Regions from separate parts of the Halobacillus sp. ACCC02827 genome, predicted to be linked through region 1. Evidence: riboswitches for the same ligand, from Rfam matches in the RefSeq annotation. Region 1 holds a riboswitch; the other holds the start of a gene.

Region 1 (3,859 bases):
TTACAAACCTAAATATTCCTCCCACCTTCAGCATATCATGGAATGAGTTTTCAAAGAGGAGGAGATTGTATGAATGAGGAGATGCAGAAGCTGTTCAACCGACTCATTGAAATTGAACAAGTATCAACGACCCTTTATCTTGCCATGTCTGCCTATATGGCAAGAGAGAATTATACGGGCATGGCTCATTGGCTGCAGCTTCAGTCTGATGAGGAACGAACCCATTTATTGAAATTGATCCAATATATGAGTGACAAGAATGGTACCGTTCAATTATCCAATATTCCGGCCCAGCCCAGTGAATATGGAACGCCCCTGGAAACCTTCCAAAAAGTTTTGGAACATGAGCAGTTTGTTACTAATTCCTACAGACAAGCCTACAATTATGCCGTCCAGGTGGACCCACAGGCGGCTGTCATTATTCAAGATTTTCTCCGGGAACAGATAGATGAAGAGGCTCAGGCTCAAACGATAGTGGATCGCTTATCACTGGCCCAAAACAATTCCTCTGCGCTTTTACTTTTAGATCAAGAGCTTGGGCAAAGGCAGGCAGCAGGGTGAAAAACAGCTCGGTAATGTAGGGGGATTTGGTAACGCAGAAAGAAGCGCGAAGATCTATCGTAGGGCGCTCTCACGTTACGGGTCGGATGGAGCGAATCATCCAGGCTCGTTTTTTTTTGCCTTCTCTTCCTTTTTTATTAGGAAAATGTTACCTTTATATGGGTGTGCTTGGAAATGGATTGGCTAAAACTCTTAATGATTACGCGCAGTAAAGCGTCAGGTCTGCAAGAAGGATGCGTTGCCTTGAGCAAATTTCGGATGGGAAAATTGGTGGTAACTATGAAATATTTCTTTACATTCATTCCAGCTGTATTGCTTACCTTAATAAGTGCAGATTTTAGTGGAGTATATGTAGAAGATGAACAGCAGTATAGAACGTATTTGGAGCACGCAAGGGAAGGTGGGGTGGAATTGGGGTTTCCTTTCCCTTTCGTTACGCAGAATCCATCGAAGCTCTCGCCGCCGTTCCCTTATAAATTCGGACTGGAAATGGAGAGAATTACAAACCTGAATGTCCTTCCTTTCTTTGTTAACGTCGGGATCTATTTCATGATTATTCTCTTCATGCATCTTTTTTTTAATAGAATTATAAGGAAAGTAAGAAGGATAGGATGAAAGCAGGCAGAGCGGAGAGAGGAGACGGACTTAGTCCGGGATGCGTCGAAATTAATCAGACGCAGAACTTCTAACTTGCGATATCATCACATTTTGACTACAATGAGGATACAATATCATATCGGTTCCATCTTCGGGGCAGGGTGTAATTCCCGACCGACGGTAATAGGTGCATAGATACCTAGAGTCCGTGACCCGCAGGTTCTTCCTGCGGCTGATCTGGTGAGAGTCCAGAACCGACAGTTAAAGTCTGGATGGGAGAAGATGTCGAGCGGAATGAGGAGAGGTTTTTTTGAACCTGCCCTCTATTTCCTGTGGACAATCTGTACTCCCTTAAGCATATAGCGCTTAGGGGTTTTTTATTGGACACACGGAAGTACCGTTCAACCTTCATCTGGGATGTGAACCGACGACAAGATGAAGGGGGAGATCGATGATGAATCCTTATACAGGTCAATCATCCAAGTTGCTCAAGTTAGTCATTTTAGCTTTATTCGGAAGTATTTCGATGGTACTCATGTTTTTAAATTTTCCTTTGCCGTTCCTGCCGCCTTATTTAAAGGTGGATTTCAGTGATGTTCCTGCGTTGATTGCAGGCATACTGTTTACGCCTGCCGCAGGTATAATAGTGGAGGGGCTGAAGAATTTACTTTATCTCATTTATACCGGTGCCGGAGATCCCGTCGGCGTCGTAGCAAACTTTGCCGCCGGTGTCTTGTTCGTTGCACCTGTCGCGATGATCTACCATAAATTCAAGACCACGAAATCGTTAGTTTCCGGCTTGGTGTTCAGCGCCGTAATTATGGCGCTTGGAATGAGCGTATTGAATTATTTCCTCGTCCTGCCTGCTTACAGCTGGTTCATGGGTTGGGAGACGATGTCTGCTCAGGTAAAATGGGCGACCGTTCTTGCAGGTATTCTGCCGTTCAATGCCTTGAAAGGAATCATTATCGGAGCTTTGTTCGTTCCGCTGTTCATTAAGCTGAAACCTTGGCTGGAGCAGAAACGGATACAATCCTCCGCAGCATAAGAAAAAGAGCGCCCGAAGGGGCGCTCTTTTATTTTTCTTTTTCCATTTCTTCCTGTTCTTCAATGGTGTAGCGTGCGGCAGGCATGACTTCGAGTCGCTCTTCAGGAATCGGCTTGCCGGATTTTTCACTCTTCCCATACGTGCCTTCTTCCATCCGCTGCAAGGCATCCTCAGCATCCATCAGCTTTTCTCTTGCCTGCTCGTAAAATGTCTGCTCTTTAGACCGTTCAAACTGATCCGTTCCTAGGTCGCCGGGATGATCGGCTACGCTTGAAATCTCCCCGGTACTGTCATTTGGATAGTCCTCTTTCGTACGGTCATTTTTATATTCTTCCATTTGTTGTTCCGCTTCTTCTTTCATTTCGAGCAATCGCTGCTTGAGTTCCTGTTTCTTTTCTTCTGTCATGATCTATTCTCTCCTCCCTGTAAATGAAAGCGAGTTATTTCTTCGCCGGGACGACACCGATCGTGCATCGGGACAGGCAGACAGTATCCCCTTGTTCGTTTTCCATTCTGATTTCCCAAACCATCGTGGTCCTGCCGATATGGGCAGGGGTTGCACGGGCGGTGACGAAGCCGCTCCGGATACTCTTCATATGATTTGCATTGATTTCAAGGCCGAATACTTGCTGCTTTTCCGGATCGACGTTCAGAAACGCTCCAATACTTGCTGCGCTTTCCGCAAGAGCAACATTGGCTCCTCCATGAAGGAAACCCATTGGTTGGTGGGTACGGCTGTCTGCAGGCATCGTCATGATAACTTCCTCTTTCGAAGCCTTCACGACTTCCATTCCAAGCGTTTCCATCAATGTATTCTTCATCATTTCTTGATTCATAACATCCCGTCCTTTGTGTATTATTCCCATTATCCAAACGCTCAAACCTATAGAAAAAAGGATGGAGGCGGTCCATCCTTTTCCTGGAATGTGCAGCGAACGTAATGCATGGCACATTCAAACTTTTCATAATCATCCGATCGGGATATAAATTTGTAGAAGCATGGACAGTCCGAGCAGGAATCCATATATCGTATTCGTTTTGGCTGTAGCAACCATGCCCGGCATCATCTCGAGAGGCTCGCTCTTTCCTACAAATCCCTGTATGGCTTGCCGGCCTTTAATCAAACTAAGGAAAGTGATAAAGGACCACAGCGGCAGAAGACCTGCGAAGATAAGCACGACGGTAAGGGCGTAGGCAATAAAGAACAGGGCCGTCAGGAATCGGATCGAACCTTGATGGCCGAACAGAATAGCCAGTGTTCTTCGTCCGTTCTTCGCATCACCGACACGGTCGCGGATGTTGTTGGTAAGCAGAATAGATCCAACAAAAATAGCAACCGGAATGGACACAATTACGACGTCCCAAGTCACCGCAGCCGTCTGTATGAAGTAACTGATTCCGATGATGACCGTGCCCATGAAAAAGCCTGCCGTGATTTCTCCGAATGGACTGTAGGCGATCGGATAGGGGCCGCCTGTATAAAGGTAACCGAAAAGCATGGAAACGAGACCGATAACGGCGATCCACCAGCTCGATGAGGCACAAATATACACCCCTAATATCGCAGCGACCGCATAGAAAGTGAAAGCAAGAGTAAGAACCGTCCTTGGACTAATGCCGTCCCTTACAATGGTTCCTCCTATGCCCACAGAA
Region 2 (3,859 bases), 740 kb from region 1:
TCTATATTCACTCGGTCCCCGCGGTCCTTCCCGCCGAGAACTGTATGCTCGACCGTATGAGGAATCAAGGATATCGTCACCTTGTTCTCTGAGACACCGAAGACCGTCAAAGATGTACCATCGACTGCAATCGATCCTTTATATACGAAATAATGAATGAGTTCGTCCGGAAGTTCAATCTCATAATAAACAGCATTCGACTCCGGCTTCTTGGAAACGATGGTGCCCGTTCCATCAATGTGTCCGGAAACTAGATGGCCGCCGAACCGCCCGCCGGCAGCCATGGCGCGCTCGAGATTCACCGGACTCCCCTGTTTTAATTCGTGAATATTCGTCGCTCGGTAGGTTTCCGGCATGACATCGAAGGTTACGGTTTTATCCGTAAAGCCTGTCACAGTAAGGCAGACGCCGTTTACCGAGATACTGTCTCCAAGCTGGACATCTTTTACTACCACATCTGCTTCGACCGTCACTTCCAACGCTTCCGTCTTATTCTTTACGGATTTCATCGTTCCTATTTCTTCAACGATTCCTGTAAACATTGTTTCTACTCTCCTTTTTTCACAGATACGACTTTGACATCGTCTCCCAGTATTTCCGTCAAGATCACTTCAAACGACTGGACGTTCTTCAATTGCTGGATCCCTTTGCCTCCGACAGGGGTCAGCGCCTCTCTGCCGCCGATCAGCTTCGGTGCGATATAGGTTACTGTTTCATCTACTTTCCCGGCACGGACGAAAGCATCCGCTATAGTCGCCCCGCCTTCTACCAGAAGGGAAGTAATCCGCTTCTTTCCAAGATAGCGAAGCACATCATCGACGGCAATAGTCGAGCCTTCCATTCGAATGACTTCCACATGATCCTGTTCTTCGAGCAAGTCTTTCTTCTTTTGATCGTTCTCCAGAGTAAAGATCCATGTAGGCGCCTCGCCGTTTTGAATTAACTGCGACGATGGAGGAATCCTCAAATGTGTATCCATGACAATCCGAACGGGATGGGAACCCTGCCCTTCCATTCTTGTTGTCAGCTTTGGATTATCCATCAGTACTGTATTGATGCCGACGAGAATAGCGTCCGAAAGGTGGCGGTATCGATGCCCGTCAGCACGTGCTTTCTCGCCCGTAATCCACTGACTCTCGCCTGTCGATGTTGCAATCTTTCCATCGAGGCTCATGGCTGATTTCAACCGGACATAAGGCATTCCTGTCTGGATGGAATGGAAGAAAGCGCGGTTCAGCTTGTCGGCTTCCGCTTTCAGCACACCCATTTCTACTTCCAGGCCATGTGCTCTCATCATCTCTATTCCTCTTCCTGACACTCTCGGATTGGGGTCGTGGGATGCAATGATGACACGTCTGATTCCCGCATCTATGACAGCTTGTGCACAAGGAGGCGTGCGCCCGTGATGACTGCACGGCTCAAGCGTCACATAGATCTCTGCGCCATCCGCCTTTTCCCCGGCCATTCGCAGCGCATGCACCTCTGCATGGGCTTCACCTGCTTTGACGTGGACACCTACGCCGACAACTTGGTTATCTTTCACCACAACAGCCGCTACGGAAGGGTTAGGGCTCGTCTGCCCTACCGTGCTGCTCGCCATTTCCACAGCCATAGACATATATTTCTCGTCGCGTTCCATCTGCATCCCTCCGATTTTTGAAAAAAAAGACCCTGAAGAAGACATACTTCTCCAGGGTCGTTAACGTAATTTTTTTTGCGTACAGCAAACAAAGGGTACACTTAACTCAAGAAATGTACCATTACGTTCCTACAACCTTCTCCCATCCAGACTTTAACTGTCGGCTTTGGATTTTCACCAAATCAGGGAAAGCCGTGCTTAACACTGACTTTCCGTCGCGGGCTTGGAGCAGCTGCTCTTTACCGCCGGCTGGGATTTTCACCCGACCCCGAAGGTTCTCTTATTCGATTTGAACACTTTAAATATAACGGAAACGAACAAAATTCGCAATCCTTACGTCTGACAACCCCTTACATCCATTCGATCAGTCCGTCGATGAATGCTGTTTCGTCCTTATACACCTTATATAAAAAATACGTTAGCACAATCAGGGGAAACAAGAAGGACTCTTCAGTGACATCCTCAGAAACCGACAGATCCGCCCCCGTCTTCCATGTAAAAGGACGAATAACCGCCAGCTCTTTCTTTTTTGTTTTTACTTCTATTTCCTTATTCCAGTTCTCCTCCAGCTTTACGGCGTCTCCCCGTACCTCCCCTTCCACACAGAAATAAAGCAGACTTTTCAAGGGGTTGTCTTTAAAGATGAATTCCATGCCTGAGATGGAATAACGATACGCAGCAAAAAGGATGCGTCCCTTCTGAATACCGAAAGAAACCTCCTGAGAACGAAAGGAAAAAAGAAAATTATTCTCCTTTTCCAAGCCTCTTTTGGAAGTTTTATAAATTTCACCGATCACTTCTCCACAATCATTACTTACACAGATGCCACGTCGTTCCTTATCCTTAGCAATTTTGTACCCGCGCATCAAATCACCCTCCCGGTATTCTCTCTTATTGCTTACGCTTGCATCATGTAATAAGTTTCACACCTCTCCCTATTGTAAATCGAAAGATATTCGATTAGGATACAAATAAAAGAAAACGTTTGCACAAAAAGGCTTATCTTAAAGTGGATGTTTTTTGATTTTTCTATATAATCAGTACTATATAGATATCCTTCGTCATGCAATCGATTGCATTAATAATTTTATTTCCTAAAGAAATGGAGCGATGGTTATGGAGCGTGTTTGGTGGAAAGAAGCGGTTGGTTACCAGGTGTACCCGCGGAGCTTTCAGGATTCGAACGGGGACGGCATCGGTGATTTACAGGGAATGATCGACCGGCTCGACTATTTGAAAGAAATGGGCATCGATTTTATTTGGATTTGTCCAATGTACAAATCTCCGAAAGACGACAACGGTTATGATATTTCTGATTACCAGGATATTCTTGAAGAATTCGGTACGATGGATGATTTTGACCGTCTATTGGAGGAAGTCCACCAACGCGGGATGAAGCTGATCATTGATTTGGTTTTGAACCATACGAGCGATGAACACCCTTGGTTTATGGAATCAAGGCAGTCGAAAGACAATCCAAAACGCGACTGGTATATTTGGAAGGATGGGAAAGAAGGAAGCGAGCCGAACAACTGGGAGAGTATTTTTGATGGATCGGCGTGGGAATGGGATGAAAAGACGGAGCAGTACTACCTTCACGTTTTCTCTACAAAGCAGCCGGATTTGAACTGGGAGAACGCCGAAGTAAGGAAGGCGCTCTACGATACGGTCAACTGGTGGCTCGAGAAAGGGATCGACGGTTTCCGCATTGATGCAATCAGCCATATCAAGAAGCGGCCGGGGTTTCCTGATATGCCGAATCCAAAGAAAGAGAAGTACGTCTCCTCCTTTGATATGCATATGAATCAGGAAGGTATCCACGAGTTCCTTCAAGAATTCAAGGAGGAAACCTATTCGAATTACGACGTCATGACCGTTGGAGAAGCGAACGGAGTCAGCGCAGATGAAGCGGATTTATGGGTCGGCGAGAATGGGAAGATGGATATGATCTTCCAATTTGAACACTTGGACTTGTGGGATCAGAATGCCGAACAGCAGTTGGATATTCCCGGACTGAAAAAAGTACTGACCCGTTGGCAGAAAGGCTTGGAAGGAGACGGGTGGAATGCACTCTTCGTAGAGAACCATGACAAAGCCCGTGTCGTATCCACATGGGGAGATGATGAAGTGTACTGGAGGGAAAGTGCCACCTCCATCGCAACTATGTATTTCCTTATGCAGGGCACACCCTATATTTACCAAGGACAGGAAATCGGCATG

What was found. Region 1 has a riboswitch for FMN ahead of QRD89_RS13460 (ECF transporter S component). Riboswitches for the same ligand answer to the same signal wherever they lie in the genome.
Region 2: another riboswitch for FMN. It lies ahead of ribD (bifunctional diaminohydroxyphosphoribosylaminopyrimidine deaminase/5-amino-6-(5-phosphoribosylamino)uracil reductase RibD); the one in region 1 lies ahead of QRD89_RS13460 (ECF transporter S component).

What each region holds. Positions count from the first base shown of each region.
Region 1 covers NZ_CP128168.1:2,538,777-2,542,635, reverse strand. The annotation lists gene QRD89_RS13470 (ferritin) at 70-561, shown strand; gene QRD89_RS13465 (hypothetical protein) at 805-1,176, shown strand; FMN riboswitch at 1,302-1,446, shown strand; gene QRD89_RS13460 (ECF transporter S component) at 1,613-2,206, shown strand; gene QRD89_RS13455 (TraR/DksA C4-type zinc finger protein) at 2,235-2,612, opposite strand; gene QRD89_RS13450 (hotdog fold thioesterase) at 2,647-3,042, opposite strand; gene QRD89_RS13445 (1,4-dihydroxy-2-naphthoate polyprenyltransferase) at 3,175-3,859, opposite strand, start outside.
Region 2 covers NZ_CP128168.1:3,277,543-3,281,401, forward strand. The annotation lists gene ribE (riboflavin synthase) at 1-542, opposite strand, end outside; gene ribD (bifunctional diaminohydroxyphosphoribosylaminopyrimidine deaminase/5-amino-6-(5-phosphoribosylamino)uracil reductase RibD) at 548-1,639, opposite strand; FMN riboswitch at 1,770-1,919, opposite strand; gene QRD89_RS17350 (hypothetical protein) at 1,990-2,505, opposite strand; gene QRD89_RS17355 (glycoside hydrolase family 13 protein) at 2,756-3,859, shown strand, end outside.